2 regions of the Amycolatopsis minnesotensis genome follow, and region 2 is predicted to be linked to the other one. Evidence: riboswitches for the same ligand, from Rfam matches in the RefSeq annotation. Region 2 holds a riboswitch; the other holds the start of a gene.
What was found. Region 2 has a riboswitch for thiamine pyrophosphate ahead of thiO (glycine oxidase ThiO). Riboswitches for the same ligand answer to the same signal wherever they lie in the genome.

Region 1 (11,825 bases), on a different contig from region 2:
GGCGATCGCGGACAAGGTCGCCGGGAAGAAGGCTGATCTCACCGATCGTGGCATCCTCGACGAAATCGACGCACTGGGACGGATTTCCGCGGACAGCCCGGTCGTTTCGATCGCGGGCTGGGTGCTGAGGCTGCTGCTGATCGCGGTCGACTGCCTGCCGGTGCTCGGCAAGCTCATGGGCGGCACCACGACCTACGACATCCTCGTGTCCAGGCAGCTCGAGACAGCAAAACGCCTGCACGACAAGAACATCGCGCTGTACGAGCGCAACGACACCGTCGACCTCGACATTCTGCTGCAGCGGGCCGAAAAGAAGCTGCGCGCGAAATCGGGTGACCTTGACCAGGACGAACGCCTGGCCAGGGCGAGGAGCAGGACGGACCGGGCCGCGCAGATCGATCAGCTCGCCGCGGAGCTGGAGAACTCGAAGGACGCGTTCACGCCGCTTCGTGGGCCAGTAGCCAGCGCTTGACGTCCACGCCCCAGCGGAAGCCGCCCATGGCGCCGCCGGTGCGCACCACGCGATGGCACGGCACGAACAGCGCCGCCGCGTTGCGGGCGCAGGCCGTCGCCGCCGCGCGGACCGCGGCAGGACGGCCCGCGAGCGCGGCGTAGTCGGCGTAGCTCACCGGTTCGCCTGCCCGCACCGTGCGCAGGACTTCCCAGGCGTGCTGGCGGAAGTCGCCGGAGCGCTGGCGGACCTCGATGCCGTCGACCGCGTCGAGCACGCCGGCGTGGTACTGGCGGACGGCCTTGCTGACCGGCCCGAGATCACGCCTCTCCCGCAGTTCGCCCGGTGCGACCGCGGGTGAGATCAGCGGGGTCAGCTCGTCGACGTCCTTCGTCCAGCCGGAGGCGAGCACGGCGCCGTCGGTGGCGACGACGGCCGTGAACGGGCCGATCTTGGTGTCCATTGTGGACCAGTGCGCGATGCTCATGCGGAGGCTCCTCGGTCGGCGGCGTGCCACAGGTACATGCCGGCGTAGGTGCGCCACGGCCGCCAGGCCAGGGCGTGTTCGGTGAGATCGGTGATACCCAGCGCGGCGGCTCCGTTTCGGAGCACGAGGTCGCCGGAGAGCAGGATGTCGGGGCTGCCGAGCACCCGCATGAGCGCGTAGTCGGCCGTCCACGGCCCGATTCCGGGCAGGGCGAGCAGTTCGGCGCGCAGGTCGCCGGGGTCGCGTCCGATGTGGACATCGGCCTTCCCGGAGGCGAGCGCGTCGGCGACGGTGATGATCGCGTCGATCCGGCGCCGCGGCCCGCGCAGCACCTCCCTGCCGCGCTCCGCGATCGCTTCGGGCGTGGGGAACAGCGTGGTCAGCGTGCACTCGCCCGGCCACGGCAGCGTGCCGCCGAGTTCGGCGGTGAGCTTCCCGGCCGCGGTGCGGGCGGCGGCGACCGAGATCTGCTGGCCGAGCATCGCCCTGGTCACCAGCTCCGCCCCGTCGACGGCACCGGGTGCCCTGATGCCCGGCACCTCTTCGACGACGGGCGCGAGCGCCGGGTCGGCGGACAGCACGTGGCGGACGCCTTCGGGGTCCGCGTCGAGATCGAGCAGGCGGCGGATCCTGGCGACCGCGCTGCTGAGGTCGCGGACGTCGGACAGCCGCAGAGCACAGCGGAAATGGCCGTCCGCGGGCGAAAGCCACGCCGTCCCGGCGCCGTGCGGGAGCCGGAGCGTGCGGCCGTAGCCGGTGATCCGGCCGCTTTCGGTGGTGATGTTCTCGACGCCGGGCACGGCACGCGCCGCGAAGAACCGGAGCAGGCCGTCCGAGTCGAACGGCGGCCGGTACGGCAGCCGCAGCGTCAGCCTCGCGCCGGTGTTCCCGGCCTCCGCCTCGGCGGAGCCCGCGCGCCGCCGTGCCTTCGCGGCGGCCGCGCGGAGGTGCGACGGCGTCGTCGCGAACACCTCGCGGATCGTGTCGTTGAACTGGCGGACGCTGGCGAACCCGGCGGCGAACGCCACGTCGGTCAGCGGGAGCTCGGACATCTCGATGAGCAGGCGCGCCGAGTGCGCGCGATGCGCCCGCGCCAGCGCGAGCGGCCCGGCGCCGAGTTCGCTGGTCAGGACCCGGCCGAGCTGGCGTTCCGAATAGCCGAGCTGCCGTGCGAGCCCTGGCACGCCTTCGCGTTCGACCGCCCCGTCGGAGATCAGCCGCATCGCGCGCGCGGCGAGATCGGCGCGGACGTTCCACTCGGGGGAGCCGGGCACCGCGTCGGGCAGGCAGCGGCGGCACGCGCGGTAGCCGCCCGCCTGCGCGGCGGCCGAGGTCGGGTAGAAGGTCACGTTCGCGGACTTCGGGGTGACCGCGGGGCACGACGGGCGGCAGTAGATGCCGGTGGTGCGGACGGCCATGATGAACTGCCCGTCGAAGCGCGAGTCGCGAGCCGTGACGGCGCGATAGCACCGTTCGGTGTCACGCCAGACGCCCTGGTCACGGGGGATGGTCAGCTCGGTCATGGGCTCGATACTGCCACCGGAACCCGGCCGGTACTGGCGGGAATCCGCCATGGCGCTGCGGTGCCCGCCCGCCGTCGGCACCGGGGCGGCCACGTAGACTTCGCGGCCGTGAGTCTCACCCTCGGCATCGTCGGTCTGCCCAACGTCGGCAAGTCCACCCTGTTCAACGCGCTGACGCGCAACGACGTGCTCGCCGCGAACTACCCGTTCGCCACGATCGAGCCCAACGTCGGCGTCGTGCCGCTGCCCGACGCCCGGCTGGACAAGCTCGCCGAGGTGTTCAGCTCGGCGAAGACGGTCCCGGCGGTGGTGTCGTTCGTCGACATCGCGGGCATCGTGAAGGGCGCGTCCGAGGGCGCGGGCCTCGGCAACAAGTTCCTCGCGAACATCCGCGAGGCCAACGCGATCTGCCAGGTCATCCGCGTGTTCGACGACCCGGACGTGGTGCACGTCGACGGGCACATCGACCCGATGAGCGATATCGAGACGATCAACACCGAGCTCATCCTCGCCGACCTGCAGACGCTGGAGAAGGCGGTCTGGCGGCTCGAAAAGGAAGCGCGTACGAAGAAGGAAGCCAAGCCCGCGCTCGACGCGGCGCAGAAGGCCAAGGCGATCCTCGACAGCGGCCGCACCCTCTTCTCGGCGCAGAAGGAGGTCGACGTCGAACTGCTTCGCGAGCACAGCCTGCTCACCACGAAGCCGTTCCTGTACGTGTTCAACGCCGACGAAGGCGTGCTCACCGACGCCGCCCGCCGCGACGAACTCACGAAGCTCGTCGCGCCGGCCGACGCCGTGTTCCTGGACGCCAAGGTCGAAGCCGAACTGCTGGAACTCGACGACGAGGAGTCGGTGCGCGAACTGCTCGAATCGGTCGGGCAGGAGGAACCGGGCCTCTACTCGCTCGCGCGCGCCGGTTTCCACACGCTGGGCCTGCAGACCTACCTGACCGCGGGCCCGAAGGAATCGCGCGCCTGGACCATCCCGCAGGGCGCCACCGCCCCGCAGGCCGCAGGCGTCATCCACACCGACTTCGAACGCGGCTTCATCAAGGCGGAGGTCGTCTCGTACGACGACCTGATCGAAGCGGGCTCCATGACGGCGGCCCGCTCGGCGGGCAAGGTCCGCATGGAAGGCAAGGACTACCTCATGGCCGACGGCGACGTAGTCGAGTTCAGGTTCAATGTGTAAGAATTCCGTCTGACCAAGGCCGCACGCGTAGGGCTCGTCGAATCACGGCAGCCGGTGTCCGTACTGGGTGAGCATCGATGCGCGTCCGGGCTTCTGGCAGCAACCCGAGCGCTCATGACCTATGACCGCCGGAATGTGGTCGAGTTCCGCTTCAACGCCTGCCGGTGCGAGGTGACCAGTTGGTACCGCTCGGTTGCGCTGGCATTGGAAAGCCATAGCCAGTGCGACGACGGTCGTGCCCGCGACCGTGCAGTTCACCGGAGACAGCTCCAGTGGCCCGGTTACCTGGGTTCTTCAGTCCGACTGGGCGGAACTCCTGTTCGTTTCTTGGGCGCGGGTAAGGCATCCCGAGCATCCACCGCTGGTGGGCGGCGGCTGGCTGCCACCAGGATGGGTGGAACACGCGCATTTTCATCAACGCCTCCGCGAATCGGCACTGGGAATTCCGTTTGCGCGGGAAGTTGTCGTCGAGGCAGAATCGCCATCGCGGCAATGACTTGCTCGGCAAGTGTGAACCTGGTGAATGTCGCTGAAGAAGTCTTAGTTGGGTGATCATGGCGACATGTGACGAGTCCTCGGTTCAGCGGATCCGTGAAGAGCGAATCCGTGCATTGTCCGAACACGGGCGTGCGCGGTACGCCTCCCTGCTCCGGCGTCTGGCGCGCTCAGGGCAAAGCGGCAGCGAGCGCGTGGCTTGGGGCGGGTGAGGGAGCCTCTTCAGCCGGATATGTTCGCGCCCGAGTGTCCATGGAGCGGGACGAGATGGTGACGCGGACCGAGTACGACGAGGTGCCGCCCTGGGTCGAGTACGAGCTGACGGAGCCGGGGCGGACATTGCTGCCGCGGCTCGCGGCTTGCCGGGTGTGGGCGGCCGAGCATCTCGAGGAGCTGCGTGCGGCGCGCGAAGAGTATGAGCGCAAAGAGAAAGCGGCCTCACGCACGGGGGCGTGAAGCCGCTTCGCTGCGGGTGGTCAGCCCGCGATGCCGAGCACGATGACGCTGAGCAGCGTGATCGTGGTGGCCAGGAAGGTCACCCAGGCGCGCTGGGCGGAGGTCAGGGCTGGGGCAGTGGTGCTGTTCATGGCGATCCCAAGGGGCGTGACGGGTAGTTCCGCGTGTGGTAACGCTTCGATCACGGGTTTTGTTAACAGGTGTGCCCTAAATCACGCCGAGATCGGATAAGCAGTGCTCAACGCGGTTCGTGGTGCCGCTTGCGCGCGGTGAACCAGAGCACCGCGCCCGCCGCGGCGATCATCAGCACGAACGCGAACCCGCCGACTACGAGCGCCTGCGTGACGTCGCCCGACGCGGCCGCTGCTTCCTGTCCGTGCGTGGCCGCCGGGGCCTTGCCGGTGTCCGCGCTCGCGGGCACCGCCACGGTGAGCGTGACTGCCAGCGCAGCCAGTGCCGCGATCGCCCGGGTAAAGAACTTGATCATGTGCAACTCCTTCCTCCTGCAGGGACGCGCGAGACCCGCGATCATGTTGCCCGGGGCGACCAAGGTCACAGATTGTCGATGGCCTCGTCGATCTGCTGGGCGAGCGAGACGTCCTTGGCCGTGATGCCGCCGTCGGAATGGGTGCTGAGCCGGAACGTCAGCGTGCGCCAGCGGATGTCGATATCCGGGTGGTGGTCAACGCTTTCGGCGAGTTCGGCGACGCGGTTCACCACCGCGATCGCCGCCGGGAAGCCGTCGAGCTCCGCCGTCCGCACGAGCGAATCGCCGTCCCGCTGCCAGTCACTCAGCGTGGCGAGTGCTTCGGAAATCTGCGTGTTGTTCAGTAGGTCGGCCATAGCACTCCATGGTGCTACGCCGGCTAGTACGCTGCACGGTTGCCACGGGAGTCCGGTACGACCGGACTGAGAGGCGGGCACCGCACCGCGACCGTTCGCACCTGATCCGGATCATGCCGGTGGAGGGAGGCGTACCCAGCCTCCTGCCGGTCGAAGCGAGGAGGCCCCCATGGGAGTCAAGCGGCTGGCGACTGCGCTGGGCGCGATCGGGGTGCTGCTGGCGGGGTGTTCGCTCGGCGACGAGCAGGGCGCGCCGAAGGGCCCCGCCGTCGTCACACTGGCCACGCACGATTCGTGGGCGGTGCCGCAGGACGTCCTCGACGCCTTCGAGCGGCAGTCCGGTATCCGGATCCAGCCGATCAAGCAGGGTGACGCGGGCGCGCTGACGAACAAGCTGGTCCTCACGAAGGCCAGCCCGGTCGCCGACGCCGCGTACGGGGTGGACTCGACGTTCGCTTCGCGCGCGCTCGCCGAGGGCGTGTTCGCGACGTACACGAGCCCCGAGACGGACCGCGGCCCCCAGCGGTACGCCATCGACCCCGAGCACCGGCTCTCCGCGGTCGACGTCGGCGACGTGTGCGTGAACGTCGACACGGGCTACTTCGCGTCGAAGAACCTCCCGGTCCCCTCGACGCTGGACGATCTCGCCGACCCGAAGTACCGGGACCTGCTCGTGCTGGAGAACCCCGCGACCTCCTCGCCCGGCCTCGCGTTCCTGCTCTCCACGGTGTCGAAGTACGGCGAGACGGGCTGGCAGGACTACTGGAAGCGGCTCAAGGCCAACGGCATGAAGCCGGTCAGCGGCTGGGAAGAGGCCTACACGCAGGACTTCTCCGGTTCCTCCGGCAAGGGCCCGCGCCCGATCGTGGTCTCCTACGCCTCCTCGCCCGCCGCCGAGGTCGGCAACGACGGCAAGCCGCGCACGAAGGCGCTGCTCGACACCTGCTATCGCCAGGTCGAGTACGCCGGGGTGCTCACGAACGCGAAGCAGCCGGAGAAGGCGCAGAAGGTCGTCGACTTCCTGCTCTCCCAGCAGTTCCAGGCGACGGTCGCGGCGAACATGTACGTCTACCCGGCGCGCCAGGGCGTCGACCTGCCCGCGGGATGGGCCGAGACGGCGCCGCTCCCGTCGAAGCCCGCGTCGCTGCCCGGTGACCAGGTGCAGGCGGGGCGTGAACGGTGGATCGGCCAATGGCGCTCGCTCATCGAGTCCTGACCAGGCGCGGCACCGGGCTGGCCCTGCTGGCCGTGCTGCCGATCGGGTTCCTCGCCGTGCTCTTCGCGTGGCCGGTGGCCGCGATCGTCGGGCGCGGCTTCTCCGGCGGTGGCGTCGCGACGGCGCTGGCCGGCGGGGAAACCTGGCGCCTTGCCGCGTTCACGGTGGCGCAGGCCGCCGCGTCGACGCTGCTGGCCGTCCTGGCGGGCCTGCCGGTGGCGTTCCTGCTGGCGCGGGTGCGGCTGCCGGGGGTCGCGCTCGTCCGCACGCTCGTGCTGATCCCGTTCGTGCTGCCGACCGTGGTGGTGGGCCTGGCGTTCCGCGCGCTGTGGCCCGACGGCGGCGTGGTGCCGATCGTGCTGGCGAACGCGTTCTTCAACGTGGCGGTCGTCGCGCGCACGGTCGCGGGGCTGTGGACGCACCTCGACTCGCGCGCGGAGGCCGCGGCCCGCGCGCTCGGCGCGTCGCGGTCGCGTGCGTTCCGCGAGGTGACGCTGCCCGCGCTCGCACCCGCGATCGGATCGGCCGCGGCGGTGGTGTTCCTGTTCTGCGCCACCAGTTTCGGCGTCGTGCTGATCCTCGGCGGTGCGCGGTTCCGGACCCTGGAGACCGAGATCTACCTGCGGACCGTGGACCTGCTCGACCTGTCCGGGGCGGCCGCGCTGTCCCTCGTGCAGCTCGCCGCCGTCGTTGCCGCGCTGGTGGCGGGCGCGGTGGCGCGGCGACGCCGGGAGACCGCGCTCCGCCTCCGCGCGCGTGCCGAAACCGCCCGGCGGCCGGAAGGGCGCGAGTGGTGGGTCGTCGCGGCCGGGCTCGGGGTGGTGGCCTTGACGCTCACGCCGATCGTCGCGCTGCTCGTGAAGTCGGTGTCCACTCCGGACGGCTGGAGCCTCGACGGCTACCGCGCGCTGTCCGGGCACGGGTCGAGCGGCACGCTGGCGGTCTCGGGCTGGGACGCGGCGATCCGGTCGCTGCGCACCGCGACGGACGCCACGTTGCTCGCGATGGTGATCGGGGTGCTGGCCTCGGTGCTGCTCGTGTCGTTGCGCCGCTCGCCGGGCCGGCTCGCGCGCGGGGCGGGGGAGGTGATGGACGCCGCGCTGATGCTGCCGCTGGGGGTGTCCGCGGTGACGGTCGGCTTCGGCTACCTGGTGACGCTCGACGCGCTGCCGGGCGATCTGCGGACCTCGCCGCTGCTGGTGCCGCTCGCGCAGGCGCTGGTGATCATCCCGCTGGTGATCAGGATGGTGCTGCCGGTGCTCCGCTCGGTCGACGAGCGGCTCCGGCAGGCGGCCTCGACGCTCGGGGCGAGCCCGGCGCGGGTGTGGCGGGAGATCGACGTGCCGCTGACGGTGCGGGCGGTGGTGGCCGCGGCCGGGTTCGGGTACGTGGTGGCGCTGGGCGAATTCGGCGCGACGAGCTTCCTCGCGCGCCCGACCTCGCCCACGCTGCCGGTCGCGATCTCGTCGCTCATCTCCCGGCCTGGTGAGCTGAACAACCAGCTGGCCTACGCGGCGTGCGCGCTGCTCATGCTCGTCACCGTGGCCGTGGTAGCGGCGATCGACCGGCTCGGCACCGGCACCGTAGGGGAGTTCTGATGGCGTTGTCGGTGGAGGGCGTGAGCGTGCGCTACGGCTCGTTCGAGGCCGTGCGCGAAGTCGATCTCGACATCGCCGACGGCGAGGTGCTCGCGCTGCTCGGGCCGTCGGGATCGGGGAAGTCCACGCTGCTGCGGGCGATCGCCGGGCTCGAACCGGTGACCGGCGGGTCGGTCCGCTGGGACGGTGACGACCTCGCGCGCGTGCCGGTGCACCGCCGCGAGTTCGGCCTGGTCTTCCAGGACGGGCAGCTCTTCCCGCACCGGGACGTGCGCGGCAACATCGCGTTCGGGCTGCGGATGCACCGGGTGCCGAAGGACGAGCAGGCGCGGCGGGTCGGCGCGCTGCTCGACCTCGTCGGCCTCACCGGGTACGCGGGACGGCGCATCACCGAGCTGTCCGGTGGTGAGGCGCAGCGGGTCGCGCTGGCGCGAGCGCTCGCGCCGAAGCCGCGGTTGCTGCTCCTGGACGAGCCGCTGTCCAGTTTGGACGCGAGCCTGCGCGAACAGCTCGCGGTCGACCTCGCGGAGTTGTTGCGGGGAGCCAAGATCACCACGCTGGTCGTGACGCACGATCAGGAGGAGGCGTTCACGCTCGCGGATCGCGTCGCGGTGCTGGAGCGCGGGGAGGTGCGGCAAGCCGGCGCGGTGCCTTCGGTGTGGCGCGGCCCGGCGGACGACACGGTCGCGGCTTTCCTCGGTGTCACAACGTTTCTCGACGCGCAGGCCGCCGACGGCGTGGCCCGGTCCGCGCTGGGCCCGGTGGACGTGCCGGAAGCGCGCGACGGCGCGGTCCGGCTGGGGTTGCGGCCGACCGCGCTCCGGGTGGCTCCGGACGGGGTAGCGGGCGAGGTGGTGAGCCGGGTGCACCGGCGGGAGCACCTCCGCCTCGTGGTGCGGGTGCCCGCCTTGCAGTCCACAGTGGACACCGTGGACGCGGTGGCCCCGGTGAGCGCCGATCTCCGCGCGGGCGACCCGGTGCACCTCGTCCTGGACCCGGACGGCGTCGCGATCGTCGGCTGAAGGTGGCCTTCGGGGAGTTGTACGCCCCGAAGGCCACCTCCGGGACGGTTACCAGCCGAGGCCGTGCCCGAACGGGTAGAGGATCTTCCCGGGGTCGGTGCCCGAAGGCACGTCGACGGGGAGCTTCCCGGTCGGGGAAAGCTTGCCCCGCAACACCTTCGCCAGCGTCGCCATGCTCACGTCACGCCAGTCGTAGGTGGCCACCCAGGTCGGCAGGTCCGCGAAACCGGGGTCGTACGGCTCCTGGATGGACACCGCGACGACGGGTTTCCCGGTCGCCTGCAAGCCCTTCACCAGTGCCGCCTGTCCCGCGCTGGTGCGCAGGCCGTTGGTCAGCACGACCACGGTGTCCGCCTTCTTCGCGGCGGCCACCGCTTCGCCGACCTTCGCCGCGGCCGGATCGGCGCCGGTGGGCAGCGCGGTGCCGGAAAGCTGCTTGGCCAGCGAGGTGACCGGATCGGCGGGATAGCCGGGGAAGTCGGGCAGATCCCAGCCGGTGACCAGCACCTTGCCCGGCTTCTTCAGCGGCAGCAGGCCCGCGTCGTTGCGCAGCAGGGTGGTCGTCTTCGCGCTGATGCGCGCGATGGCGTCGCGGTGCTCGCGGGTACCGACGACGCAGGGCACTTCGCGCTCGTTGACCAGCGGCTTCGCCACGATGCCGCGCTTGACCTTGACCTTGAGGATGCGTGCCACGCTCTGGTCGATGCGCGCTTCGGTGAGCCTGCCGCTGTGCACCGCGTCCGACACGCCCTTGATCGCCACGCCGAGATCCGGCGGCAGCAGCATCTGGTCCACGCCCGCTTCCAGCGCGAGCACCGGGACCTCCGCGTCGGGGTACATCTTGCGGATCGCGTCCATCCGCAGCGCGTCGGTGACGACGAGGCCGTCGTAGTGCAGTTCGTTGCGCAGCAGGCCGGTCATGATCGGCTTCGACAGCGTCGCGGGCCTGCCGGACGGGTCGAGGCTGGGCACCGAGATGTGCGCGGTCATGATCGAGTCGGCCCCGGCGTCGAGCGCGGCCTTGAACGGGGGCAGGTCGATCCGCCGCCACTGCGCCTCGGTCCGGTTGATCACCGGCAGCCCGGTGTGGCTGTCCTCGGCGGCGTCGCCGTGGCCGGGGAAGTGCTTGGCCGCGGTCGAAACCGTCTCGGTCCGCTTGCCCGAGTTCTGGTAGCCGTCCACCTCGGCGGTGACCATGCCGCTCGCCAGCGCCGGGTCCGAGGAGAACGACCGCGAGCCGATCACCGGGTTGAGCGGGTTCGAGTTGACGTCGGCCACCGGCGCGAAGTTCTGGTTGACGCCCATCGCGCGCAGCTCGCGTGCGTTGACCGAGGCCAGCTTCCTGGCGTCGGCGGTGCTGCGGCCCGCGCCGACCGCCATGTTGCTCGGGTACTCGGTGGCGGGCGCGCTGATCCGGGTGGTCTGGCCGCCCTCCTGGTCGATGGACAGGATCAGCGGCAGGTGCGAGCCGGAGGACAGCGCCGCGCGCTGCAGGCCGTTGGACAGGTGCGCGAGCTGCGCGGGATCGTCGACGTTGTCGGTGTCGGCGCCGGGGTTGTTGAAGTAGATGACCCCGCCGACCTGGTAGCGCCGCACGACCTGCGCCGGGGTGTCGACGCCGTAGAGCTTGCGGTTGCCGGGGTGGGCCTCGTCGGCGGACTTGCCGTAGACCGTCGGCACGAAGAGCTGGCCGATCTTCTGCTCCAGCGTCATCCCGCGCAACGCCTGCGCGGAGAACGCGTCGTCGGCCGCGACGGCCGGGCTCGCGACGGCGATCCCCGACAGCGCGGCGAAACCGGCACAGGAAAGTGCGAGTGCTCTTCTGGAACGGGTGCTCGGATGCCTGGTGGGCACTTCGGATCCCCTCTCTGGTCTGGCGGTGCCGTAGTGGCGCGCCACAGCACGAGCCGATCCGAAATGGTCTAGTCCACGTCGGCTCGGCATCGCGAAGCTACTGACCAAAGCGCGGCCGGTCAATCCACCCCTATGCCATTCGGAGTAAGGGTTTCCCAGGTCCGGAGTGCCGTGATGGCCACCATGGCGGCACGGAACGCCGTCATGGTGGCCATCAGGGACTCCCCCTGCCGGAAGGAAGGATCAGCCGTCGCGGGTGGTGATGCGCGCGTAGGCCAGCGACAGCGCGATGGCGATGTAGCAGACCGCCCGCGCCGCGCCCTCGGTGAGCCCGCCGGAGGGGATCGGGTCCCGCAGGATGTCGGGGATCGCCTCCCACGACTTGTTCAGCAGGAACGGGTGCAGCCACGACACCGCGGAGAGCATGCTCAGCACCTGGAACACGATCGTGCCCGCCAGCACCGAGACCACCACGAGCATCGGGTGCTCGGTGCAGGTGGAGATCGCCAGCGCGACCGCGCCGACGGCCCACAGCTGCAGCACCACCCACGCCGCGGCCAGCCCGACCCGGCCGAGGGTGTCCCAAATGGACAGTGTGTCGCCGGAGAGGGTGAACATCGCGTTGGGGCCGTTGATGATCAGGCCGGTGACGAACCCGGTCACGGCCATCAGCGCGACCGCGGACACGG
Region 2 (11,825 bases):
CGTCCAGCGGCTCGCGCCCGCCGAGCGCGGCGAGCGTCGCGCGCACCGCCTCCCGGCCGATCCAGTACGCCGAGCCCTCGTCGCCGAGCAGCCAGCCGTAACCGCCCGATGTGGACACCAGCCGCCGGTCCCTGATCCGGCAGGCGATCGATCCCGTGCCCGCGACGAGCACGGTGCCGTCCGGGGAAACCGTCGCCGAGGCGAACGCGGCCTCGGCGTCGGTGACCGCGTGCACCTCGCCGCCCAGCCCGAGCGCGGCCCACGACCGCTCGAACACGCCCGCGATCGCCGGATCGCTGAGCTTGCTCACCCCCGCCATGCCGACCACGCACGCGTCCGTCCGAAGTGGATCAAGCGAGCCGAGCGCGAGCGTGATCGCCTCGGCGATGTGCGCGGCCGCCTCCGACGGCGGGTGCGAGTTGGGGTTGGCGCCGCCGGCGCGGCCGGTACCGACCACGGTCCCCTCGGCGTCGACCGCGAGCGCGCGCGTCGAGGTACCGCCCGCGTCGACTCCGACGACGTGGCTCACCTGGTCTTGGTTTCCTTCTTCAGCCCGCGCGGACGGTCCGGGTCGCCGCCGCGCGCGAGCGAGAGCCCGAGCGCGAGCCGTTGCACCGGCAGCACTTCGAGCACCGGCGCGAGCTCCTCGGCGACCACGGGCACCGGGATCCGCAGCGCCGCGGGCACATCGTCCGAAGAGGACCCGACGGCGAGCACGTCGGCTCCGCGGTCGGTGACCGCGTCGAGCACGTCGTGCATCGCCGAGCCGCCGCGCCCGGCGCCGGTGACCGCGAGCACCGCGGTTTCGCCGTCGATCGCGGCGACCGGGCCGTGCAGCAGGTCCGCGCCGCTGTAGGCGCGGGCGGCGAGGTAACTGGTCTCCGCGAGCTTGAGCGCGGATTCGAGCGCGGTCGCGTAGGAGTAGCCGCGGCCGGTGGTGATCACCCTGTCCACGAAGCGGTAGCGGTCCGTCGCGCGCCGGACGCCTTCCTCCGCGTCGCGCAGCGTCCGCTCCGCCAGCTCGCCGATGTTCGCCGCGTCCGCGCCGTCGCCGCCGCGGACGGCGTCGATCAGGAGGTAGAGCGCCATCAGCGTGGCCGAGTAGGTCTTCGTCGCGGCGACCGCGTTCTCCTTGCCGGCGCCGATGTCGACGGCCAGTTCGGCGGCGCTGTGCAGCGGCGAGGACGGGGTGTTGCTGACCGAGACGGTGAGCGCGCCCTGCTTGCGCGCGGCCTCGGTGACCTCGATCAGATCGGGCGAGCCGCCGCTCTGGCTCACCGACACGAGCAGGACGTCGCGCAGGTCGGGGCGGGCGCCGTAGAGGGTCACGGTGGACGGCGAGACGAGCCCGGCGGGCAGCCCGAGCAGCACCTCGATCAAGTACTTGGCGTAGAGCGCGGCGTGATCGCTGCTGCCGCGCGCGGCGAGCAGGGCGAAGCGCGGCGGGCGTTCGGCGATGGCGGAGGCGACCGCGGCGATGTCCGCGCGCCGCTCGACCAGCCCGGCCAGCACCGCGGGCTGCTCGGCGATCTCGGCGGCCATGAACTCGCCAGGACGTACTTCGCTGCTGGTCATGCTCTCCTCTTTCGGCGGTCTCCGCCCGGCCCCCGGCCCGGCAAGGTCTAGACCAATGCTAACCCGGGAGGGGGGTGGTACGGGAAGCCTAGCGTCGTGAGCGTCGCAGGCCGAGGGCTTCGTCCCGCCCGTTTCGCACCGCACGAGTGACGCCCATGACGACCAAAAGGGGGCGGCGTGCGGCACACTGTCGGAACGACTGTCCGGGCGCCGGGGGCGCCCGCTGGTGGGAGAAGAGCAGGGAGCGGGTCATGTTGGAGTCATCGACCGCCGGGGACCCCGGTGCGGCGACGGGTGTGCGCGGGCAGCGCGAACCCAAGTACTGGGCGTTGAAGCAGCACCTGCTCGATCTCCTCGACGCGCTCCCGCCCGGTTCGCCGATCCCCACCGAGCGCACGCTGGCGACCGAGTTCACCGTGTCGCGCACGACCGTCCGCCAGGCGCTGCACGACCTGACCGCCGAGGGCAGGCTCCACCGCGTGCAGGGCAAGGGCACCTTCGCCGCCGAGCCGAAGCTCGCGCAGCGGCTGCAGCTTTCCTCCTACACCGAGGACATGCGCGCGCAAGGCCGCGAGCCGTCCTCGAAGCTGCTCGAAATCGAAGAACTGGTGGCCGAACCCGAGCTGGCGAAGCTCCTCGCCATCCGCAACGGCTCGAAGATCCTGCGCATGCGGCGGCTGCGGCTCGCCGACGCCGAACCGATGGCGCTGGAAACCACCCACCTCCCGCTCGGCCGGTTTCGCGGGCTGCGCAAGCACATTTCGGCGGGCGGCTCGCTGTATTCGGTGCTGCGCGAGCACTACGGCGTCGTGATGGACCGCGCCGAGGAGACCATCGAGACCTCGCTCGCCGGGCCGCAGGAGGCGGAGCTGCTCGGCGCCGACGTCGGCATGCCGATGCTGCTGCTGTCCCGGCACTCCTTCGCCGACGACGGCAAGCCCGTCGAGTTCGTCCGCTCGATCTACCGGGGGGACCGGTACAAGTTCATCACCACCCTGAACCGCCCCTGATCTTCTTGCCCCCATGCCCGCACCATGCCCTGAAGGCCGCCTTCGGGGAATCTGACGCCGCGATCTCGCCCCTCGCGGCGCGCGGCCATGGTGTTGCCGATGCCCTGATGGGTGCCTTCGCGGCGTCAGGTTCCCTCAAGGGCTCCTTCGGGGCATGCGGCTTGGAGCAGAGCGGGCACGCGAAGGCCACCTCCGCGGCGTTCACGCCCCTGAAGGTTCCCTTTCGGGGCACGAGCGCGGAAACGGGACCGAGGCGCGGCTGCGAAATCCCAGCCCGTGCCGTGAAGGACGCCTTCGGCGCATGAGCAGCGCACCCTGCTCGCCCGCGAGGGCGGAGAAAGCGGCGCTGGACTCCCGAAGGTCACGGTGATGATGCGCGCGTGTCGATTCCGGTGCGATAGGTGGCGGAAATGTGGAGCCGTCCGGGTGATCCACCGGGGCTTGGCCCCATGCCCGCACCATGCCCGCCCCATGCCCTGAAGGCCGCCTTCGGGGAATCTGACGTCGCGATCTCGCCCCTCGTGGCGCGCGGCCATGGTGTTGCCGATGCCCTGATGGGTGCCTTCGCGGCGTCAGGTTCCCTCAAGGGCCCCTTCGGAGCATGCGGCCTGGAGCGGAGCGGGCCCGCGACGCATGCACGGCTCGCTGAGTGCGTTTAGCCCGCTAACTGCAGGCAGGCGGCCGGGCGGGGGCAGGTGGACCGGGCGCGAGGATGCGGCGGCACGGCAGGCACGGGGATACTGCGACCGGAGTGAAGGGGGTGAGCCGATGACGGCACCGGCCGACGTGGTGCGCTGGGGAACGCCGGTGGCGCGCGGGGTGCTCGCCACCACCATTCTCGGGTCCGGCATGGCCATGCTCGACGGCACCATCGTCACCGTGGCGCTGCCGAAGATCGGCTCCGAGCTGAACGCCTCCTTCGCCGATCTGCAATGGATCCTCGACGGCTACCTGCTCTCGCTCGCCGCGCTCATCCTCATCGCGGGCTCGCTCGGCGACCGGTACGGCAGGCGGCGGCTGTTCGTGATCGGCGTGATCTGGTTCGGCGTCGCGTCCGTCCTGTGCGGCGCCGCCGTGTCGACGGGCATGCTCGTGGCCACCCGGATCCTGCAGGGCATCGGCGGCGCCCTGCTGACGCCGGGTTCGCTGGCGATCCTGCAGTCCACGTTCGCCCGCGAGGACAGGGCGCGCGCGATCGGCGCGTGGTCCGGCCTCGGCGGGATCGCCGCCGCCATCGGCCCGCTGCTCGGCGGGCTGCTCGTGCAGCTCGGTTCGTGGCGGCTGGCGTTCCTGATCAACCTGCCGCTCGCCGCGGTGTGCGTGTGGCTCGCGAAGAAGTACGTGCCGGAGTCGTGCGACGCCGAGACCAAGGGCAGGCCCGATTTCGTGGCTTCGGCGGCGGGCGCGCTCGGGCTCGCGGGGATCACGTTCGCGCTGGTCGAAGCGCCGCCGCGCGGGGCAGGCGACCCGATGGTGCTGGGCGCGGGTGTGCTCGGCGTGCTCGCGATGGGCGCGTTCGTGCGGATCCAGCTGCGCTCCGCCGATCCGCTCGTGCCGCCGTCGCTGTTCCGCGACCGCACCTTCACCCTCGCCAACGCGCTGACGCTGGTCGTCTACGCGGCGCTGGGCGTCGTGATGATGCTGATGGTCATGCAGCTTCAGGTCTCGCTCGGGTACGGCTCGACCGCGGCGGGGCTGGCCGGGCTGCCGATCACGATCATCATGCTGCTGCTGTCGAGCCGCTCCGGTGCGCTCGCGGCGCGAATCGGCCCGCGCGCCCAGCTCGTCACGGGCCCGTTCCTGATCGCGGCCGGGATGCTCCTGCTGATGCGCGTCGAACCCGGCGCGTCCTATCCCGGCACGGTGCTGCCCGCCGTAGTGGTGTTCGGTCTCGGGCTCGCGACCGTCGTCGCGCCGGTGACCGCGACCGTGCTGGCGGCCGCGCCGGACCACTTCGCCGGGGTCGCCTCCGGGGTCAACAACGCGATCGCGCGGACGGGCAGCCTGCTCGCCATCGCGGTGCTGCCCGCGGTGGCCGGGCTCAGCGGCGTCGCCTACGCCGACCCGGTGGCGCTGACCTCGGGGTGGCGGACCTCGCTCCTGGTCTGCGCGGCGCTCGCGGTCGCCGGCGGGCTGGTGGCACTCGGCGTCCACAACAAGGTGCTCGCCTCGGACGCGGCGGACCCGCCACCGGAGGAAGCGGCCCCGGAGCCGGGGAAGTGCCTGCACTGCGGGGTCGAAGGCCCGCCTACGCACGTCCGGTCGAAGCACCATTCGACGGGCTGAGCCGGTCCTGGTACAGCGCGAGCACGATCTGCGCGAGATCGCCGGGATCGGCGAGGGTGAGCCCGGTGAGCTGCTCGATGCGCCGCAGCCGGTAGTCGAGGGTGTTCGCGTGGATGGTCAGCGCGGTGGCCGCGCGCCTGCGGTCGAGCTTGCTGCCGACGAAGGTTTCGAGCGTGCGGACGAGTTCGGGTGAGCCCTGCCGTCCTGGTTTGCGGAGCGGGCCGAGCACGCGTTCGCGCAGGGTGTTCGCGAGCTGCGGTGAGCGGGCGAGCAGCTGGGCGGGGAGCAGGTCGGTGTCGTCGAGCACGCCGCGGTGACCGAGCTTGAGCGCGGTCTGCACCCGCAGCCGGGCCAGCTCCAGCGCGCCGGGGAGGTCCTCGCGGGACACCGGTTCGCTGAGCGTGGCGACCGCGCCGGGCCGGGTGAGCCTGGCCGCGGTGACCTCCGTGGCCGCGACGCCCGAGATCCGGTCGGCCTCGGTGAGCGCGAGCAGGCCGAGCGCGCGCAGGTCGCGGGCCAGCCTGCCGTGCGTGCCGGGCGCCGACTCCGGTACCGAGATCGCGAACGCGCGGTAGGACTCGCACAGCCCGAACCCGGCGCGTTCGGCGCGGCGGTTCAGCTCGTCGGGGTCGGCCAGCGGGTCGAGGAGCGCTTCGAGCAGCGCGCGTGCGGTCGTTTCGCGCTCGGAGATCAGTTCGTCCCGTTCTTCGACGTAGGCGAGGGCGACCACGGTGGACACGGCGTCGATGTAGCCCATCACCCGGTCCGCGACGTGCAGCAGGACGTGCTGCTCCTCGTCCGCGGTGGCCGCCTCGGTGAGCGCCGCCCAGACGACCCGGCCGCCGAGACGATAAGCCCGCAAAACGTCCTGGAGCGGCAGGCCGTCGCGTCCGCGCTGCTTCGCCGACAGCCGCATCTCCTCCAGCTCGACGCCGTTCGGGCCGCGGTCGTCGAGGATGCAGTGCTTGGCCACTTGGAGGTTGCGCCCGATGATGGCCAGTACTTCGCCGTGCAGCAGCGTCGACGGCATCCTGGCGTAGCCGCGCACCGAGGGCAGGAACTGGTCGACGATCCGCAGCGCGATCCCGTCGAGGTCGACCTTGGCCACGATCTCGCCGATCAGTTCCCGCTCGCGCGACATCGACCCTCCTCGCAGGTTCGTGACAGTTCACAACCTGTTGGGGACAACGAGCGTGCCGGGAAGAAGACTCACACCGGCAGGAAGAACGGGGTGCACTTCGGCGCCGGTGCGTGCTCGGGGTCGAGCGCCTTCAGAACGTGCGCGAGGACGTTCGGGTCGACGGCCTGGCCGAGGTGGCCCACGTGGTCAGACGGGCACTCGTCCTGCAGCACGATGTCGGTCGTCCCCGGTTCGCCGAGCACTCCGCTCGTGTACGGCGTGACCACCTCGTCGCCCTTGCTGACGATGCTGGTGTAGGTCGGCCCCGGCACGGAGATGCCGCCTTCGGCCAGCTCGTCGAGGAACGACGACGGGGGCAGGTACTCGTCGCAGGGCCCGCAGCCCGCCTTCACGAGGTCGCCGATCCCGGGCAGCTTCAGGAGCTCCTTCGCGAGCGCGTTTAGCCCGCTCAACGTCGTCCCCCGGTAGTTGGCGCCGAAGCCGGCGAAGTGCTTGACCTTGGCCGCCCCGCCCAGGTGCTTCAGGTAGTAGGCGGGCACGGTGCTGCCCTCGGAGTGCCCGACGATGTCCACTTTCGCCGCGCCGGTCTTGTCGAGCACTTTGTCGATGTAGTCGCTCAGCTCCGCCGCGCTCTTCCGCATCGGCTGGAGCCCACCGGCGAGCGTGCCGAGCAGCCCGGCGCCGTAGGTCGGTGTGAAGACGCAGTAGCCCTGCCCGGCTATCGCGGGCGCCATGGTCAGCCAGTTCACGACCCCGTTCGCGCCCATGCCGTGCACCAGCACGACCGGTTCGGGATGCTCCGGTGCCGGTTCGCACGACCAGTTGTTGATCCTCTCCGGTGGCGGGAAGCCCGAAGCTTCGGCCGGGCCGTTCGCGACAGTGAGCCCGGCGAGCGTGGCGGCCGCGGTGAGTACCGCGGCCGCCAGCACGCGTACCCGCCGCCGTCCTGAGCTGTGGTCGTACATAGGGGTGCTCTCCTCCTACTCGCGGGTAATGACTGGGTCACATCATGATCGCGAGTGATCTGGATAACACCGGGTGTCGCCCAGAGTCCGGGGCCGGTTCTCGTGACCGGTCACAAGGCGAGCAGGTCGGCGAGCTGGCGCGGATCCACGTTGCCGCCGGAAAGCACCGCCACCGTCTTGCCCTGGGGTAGCTCGTCCGGGTGGAACAAGTAGGCCGCGGTCGACACGGCCCCGCTCGGCTCGGCGATCAGCCGGGACCTGTGCGCGATCGTCCGCACGGCCTCGCGGATCTCGTCCTCGCTGACCGTGACGATCCCGTCCACGTGCGCCCGGAGGTGGGCGAAGGTCAGCTCGGACGGCTGCGAGCGCAGCCCGTCGGCGATCGTGCGGGCGCGCCGGTCCGGCGCCCAGTCCGCGCGGGCGCCGGTGCGCAGGCCTTCCGCGGTGTCGGCGGCGAGCTCGGGCTCGGCGAGGAAGACCCGCACCGACGGCTTCAGCGCCTTGACCGCGGCGGAGATGCCCGACGCGAGGCCGCCGCCGCTCACCGGGATCAGCACGACCTCCACCTCGGGCAGGTCCTCGGCGATTTCCAGGCCGATCGTGCCCTGGCCCGCGATCACGTCGCGGTGGTCGAACGGCGGCACGAGGGTGAGCCCGCGCTCTCCGGCGATTTCGTACGCGCGCGATTCGCGTTCGGCCATCGGCACTTCGACGACTTCGGCGCCGTGCGCGGCGGTGGCTTCGACCTTCATGCGCGGGGTGACGTCCGGGACCACGATGACCGCGGGGATGCCGAACTGCTTCGCCGCGAAAGCCACCGCTTGCGCGTGATTGCCACTCGAATAGGCGACGACGCCTCGGGTGCGGGCGGGTTCGTCGAGCGAAGCGATCGCGTTGAACGCGCCGCGGATCTTGAACGCGCCGATTTGCTGCAGGCTTTCGGCTTTCAGCCACAGCGGGGAGCCGGTCGCCCACGGCTGCGGCAGCAGCGGCGTCCGCAGCGCGTGCGCGCCGATCCTGCCCGCCGCCGCGCGGATTTCCTCGATCGTCACCAGATTCATGTCCTGAGTATGTCAAGGAATTGTGAACGCAAGCCAGTCCATTGTGGACATTCGGAGTGGTCCTGCTCACTGCCGGGCAACGAGGGAACCTTCCCAGACGACATAACCGTTGGGTAAAGAAGACGTCCGCGGGCTACCAGATCGGAACCATGTCGAAATCAGCTGCCTCCCCCGGGGAGGGTGACAGAAAGACTGAGCAGGAAACGGCTTCATCGGAGAAGTCGGGTATCAAGATCGCACAGGTCGTGGCCGCCGCGCTGGCGGCGGTGACCGCCGCCGTGCTCGGCTCGACGATCGGCGTCGCGGGAACGGTGGTCGGCGCCGGTATCGCGAGCGTGATCACGACCGTCGGCGGCGAGCTGTACCTGCGCTCGCTGCACCGCACGAAGGAAGCCGCGCAGCGCACGAAGGACCTGGCGAAGGCGCTCGCCGTGAAGGACGCGCGCGCGACCAGGGCCATGCCGGTGCGGCAGCGGGGGACCGCGCGGCACGGCGCGCCCGGCTGGCCGACGGCGGACCAGGACGAGCAGGCGACCGTGCACCTGCCGAGGCCGGGCCTCGACGGTGACGCGACCGTGCAACTGCCGAAACCGGGCGAGACGATGCCGCCGCCGGACGAGCCGGGCAGGCTGCGCAAGCTGCGGTGGCCGCTGATCATCGGTACCAGCGCGGCCGCGTTCGTCGCGGCGATCGTGCTGATCACCGGGTTCGAGCTGACCACGGGCAACGCCATCTCCGGCGGGAACGGGACCACGGCCGGGCACCTGTTCGGCGGCGGGAAGCAGCAGGAAAAGACCCCTGAGCAGCCCGCGCCGTCGCGGGAGAACCCGGGCGAGGACAAGACCGGCTCGCCGAGCACGTCACCGAGCAGCCGGCGGCAGGCGCCGCCGACGAGCGGCCAGCAGCGGCCACCGGAGAGTTCGGCCCCGTCGACGCAGCCCAGCACGCCGAAGTCGTCGGACACCCCGACGCCGACGAAGTCCGAGGCACCGCCGACTCCGGGAAGCGGGAACAGCGGCAACGGCGGCAACGGCGGCAACACGGGCAACGGCACCGGTGACGACAACGCCAGGTGACCAGCGCGAGGACGGCCCCGGGCGTGCCATCGCCGGGGCCGTCCTTCGTGTTCGGCGGCGTGCTTACGCCAAGCGTCCGCGCAGGGCGCGCGCGGCGGCCGCCGGGTCCTCGGCGCCGGTGATGGCCCGCACGACGACGATCCTGGTCGCCCCCGCTTCGAGCACCTGCGGGAGCCGTTCGCCGTCGATGCCGCCGATCGCGAACCACGGCCGCGCCGTGCCCGCTTCGGCGACCGCGCGCACCAGGGGGAGGCCGGGCGCGTCCCGGCCCGGCTTGGTGGGCGTCGGCCAGCACGGGCCGGTGCAGAAGTAGTCGACGCCGTCCTCGCGCGAGGCCGCGCGCGCCTGCGCTTCGGAGTGGGTGGAGCGGCCGATCACCACGTCGTCGCCGAGCACGCGCCTGGCCAGCGGCACCGGGATGTCGTCCTGGCCGAGGTGCAGCACGTCCGCGTCGACGGCGAGCGCGACGTCCGCGCGGTCGTTGACCGACAGCAGCGCGCCGTGCCGCGCGCACGCCTCGGCGAGCACCTCCAGCGCGGCGATTTCGCGCTTCGCCTCCAGCGGGCCGTCGGCGCCCTTGTCACGAAGCTGGATGACGTCGACGCCGCCGGAAAGCGCCGCGTCGGCGAATCCGGCCAGGTCACCGCGGTCCTCCCGGGCGTCCGTGCACAGGTACAGGCGCGCGTCGTCGAGTCGTTTCCGGATCTGTTCACCAGTCAAGCCAGGCATGGCGCCACGGTAGCCCGCGCGCTACGGTGGGGTGGTCCGCACGGGAGCCCGAGGCACGGGCTGAGAGGGAGCCGCACCGCTCCGACCGTGGAACCTGATCCGGGTAATGCCGGCGCAGGGAGCGTGATCGGAAGTATGAGCGAAAACATCGTGATCGCCGGTGGTGGTGTCATCGGGCTGTCCGTGGCGTGGCGCGCCGCGGCGGCGGGCCACCGGGTACGCCTCGTCGATCCGGAGCCCGGCCGGGGCGCGTCGTGGGTCGCGGGCGGCATGCTCGCCCCCGTCACCGAGGCGTGGCCAGGCGAGGAAGACACCCTCGACCTCGGCCAGGAGTCGCTCCGGCGGTGGCCGGGGTTCGCCGAGGACCTCGCCGCCGACGGCGGGGACCCCGGCCTGTCACTGGCGGGAACCGTCGTCGTCGCGCACGACAGCGCCGACGCCGAGCAGCTCCGGGTGCTCGGCGAGTACCTGGTGGCGCTCGGCCGCTCGGCCGAGTCGCTGACCGGCCGCGAGCTGGGCAGGCTGGTACCCGGCTTGTCCGTCCGAAGTGGACTGTCGGTGCCCGGCGATCTCGCGGTGGACAACCGGAAACTGCTCACCGCGCTGCTGGCTGCCGCGCGGAAGCGCGGTGTCGAGTTCGTGCCGCGCGAGGTCACCGGGATCCGTCCCGGCGCGGTCGTCGCCGGTGCGGAGCTGCGGTGTGACGCGGTGGTGATCGCCGCGGGCGCCCGCAGCGGCCGCCTGCACCCCGCGCTGGCCGGGCTCGTCCGCCCGCTGAAGGGCGAGATCCTGCGGCTGAAACCGGCGAGGGGCTGCCTTCCCCCGCCGGATCGCACGGTGCGCGCCGTCGTCGAAGGCAGGCCGATCTACCTCGTGCCGCGCGCCGACGGCGAGATCGTGCTCGGCGCGACCCAGTACGAAGCCGGTTTCGACGAGGCGGTCACCGCGAAGGGCGTTCGTGAGCTGCTGGAAGGCGCCGAGCGGGTCTTCCCGGCGATCGCGGAGTACGAGCTGACCGAGATCGCCGCCGGGCTGCGCGCCGCCAGCGTCGACACGCTGCCCGTGCTCGGCGAACTGGAGCCGGGCGTGCTCGCGGCGACCGGGCACCACCGCAACGGCCTGCTGCTCGCGCCGGTCACCGCGGACGCGGTGCTCGCGATGCTCGGCGGGGCACCGCTCCCGCCGCACGTCGGGCCGACGGCACCGGCCAGGGCGCACTCGATGATCCCGGAAGGAGCGTGACCCGATGGAACTACGGGTCAACGGCGACTGGCGGCCCTTCGCCGACGGCGCCACCGTGGCCCAGGTGCTCGCCGAACTGGGCACCGAGCCGCGCGGGGTCGCGGTGGCGGTGGACGGCCAGGTGGTCCGGCGCGGCGCGTGGGCGGACACGGTACTGGCGCCGGGCGCCCAGGTCGAAGTGCTCACCGCGGTGCAAGGAGGCTGACATGACCGAACTCTTCGACGGCACCGGCGACGAACTCGTCGTCGGCGGCCACAAGCTGGCGTCCCGGCTCATCATCGGCACCGGTGGCGCGGCGAACCTGAGCGTGCTCGAACGCGCGCTCGTCGCCTCCGGTACCGAGCTGACCACCGTCGCGATGCGCCGCGCCGACGTCGAAGGCGGCTCCGGCGTGCTGGACCTGGTGCGGCGGCTGGGAATCCGCCTGCTGCCGAACACGGCGGGCTGCCGCAGCGCCGCCGAAGCCGTGCTGACCGCCCAGCTCGCGCGCGAGGCGCTGGAGACCGATCTCATCAAGCTCGAGGTGCACGCCGACGAGCGCACCCTGCTGCCGGATCCCGTCGAAACCCTCGACGCGGCCGAGCGGCTGGCCGCCGACGGGTTCACCGTGTTCGTCTACACCAACGACGACCCGGTGCTGGCACTGCGGCTCGAAGAGGCGGGCTGCGCGGCCGTGATGCCGCTCGGCGCGCCGATCGGCACCGGCCTCGGCATCCGGAACCCGCACAACATCGAGCTG

Region 1: linked by a shared signal. The riboswitch ahead of ABD256_RS19485 (thiamine ABC transporter substrate-binding protein) and the one ahead of thiO (glycine oxidase ThiO) in region 2 are both predicted to bind thiamine pyrophosphate.

Annotation. Positions count from the first base shown of each region.
Region 1 is NZ_BAAANN010000014.1:154,480-166,304, forward strand. Features, by position in the region: gene ABD256_RS19450 (DUF4407 domain-containing protein) at 1-472, shown strand, start outside; gene ABD256_RS19455 (methylated-DNA--[protein]-cysteine S-methyltransferase) at 438-938, opposite strand; gene ABD256_RS19460 (AlkA N-terminal domain-containing protein) at 935-2,461, opposite strand; gene ychF (redox-regulated ATPase YchF) at 2,570-3,652, shown strand; gene ABD256_RS19470 (winged helix-turn-helix transcriptional regulator) at 4,400-4,603, shown strand; gene ABD256_RS19475 (hypothetical protein) at 4,842-5,090, opposite strand; gene ABD256_RS19480 (4a-hydroxytetrahydrobiopterin dehydratase) at 5,156-5,446, opposite strand; TPP riboswitch at 5,481-5,591, shown strand; gene ABD256_RS19485 (thiamine ABC transporter substrate-binding protein) at 5,616-6,662, shown strand; gene ABD256_RS19490 (ABC transporter permease) at 6,638-8,260, shown strand; gene ABD256_RS19495 (ABC transporter ATP-binding protein) at 8,260-9,282, shown strand; gene ABD256_RS19500 (glycoside hydrolase family 3 protein) at 9,331-11,136, opposite strand; gene ABD256_RS19505 (ABC transporter permease) at 11,380-11,825, opposite strand, start outside.
Region 2 is NZ_BAAANN010000002.1:134,320-146,144, reverse strand. Features, by position in the region: gene ABD256_RS02740 (N-acetylglucosamine kinase) at 1-529, opposite strand, end outside; gene ABD256_RS02735 (SIS domain-containing protein) at 526-1,575, opposite strand; gene ABD256_RS02730 (GntR family transcriptional regulator) at 1,827-2,585, shown strand; gene ABD256_RS02725 (MFS transporter) at 3,354-4,871, shown strand; gene ABD256_RS02720 (PucR family transcriptional regulator) at 4,834-6,012, opposite strand; gene ABD256_RS02715 (esterase/lipase family protein) at 6,081-6,977, opposite strand; gene ABD256_RS02710 (threonine ammonia-lyase) at 7,088-8,038, opposite strand; gene ABD256_RS02705 (hypothetical protein) at 8,284-9,114, shown strand; gene thiE (thiamine phosphate synthase) at 9,178-9,843, opposite strand; TPP riboswitch at 9,874-9,981, shown strand; gene thiO (glycine oxidase ThiO) at 9,979-11,085, shown strand; gene thiS (sulfur carrier protein ThiS) at 11,090-11,290, shown strand; gene thiG (thiazole synthase) at 11,292-11,825, shown strand, end outside.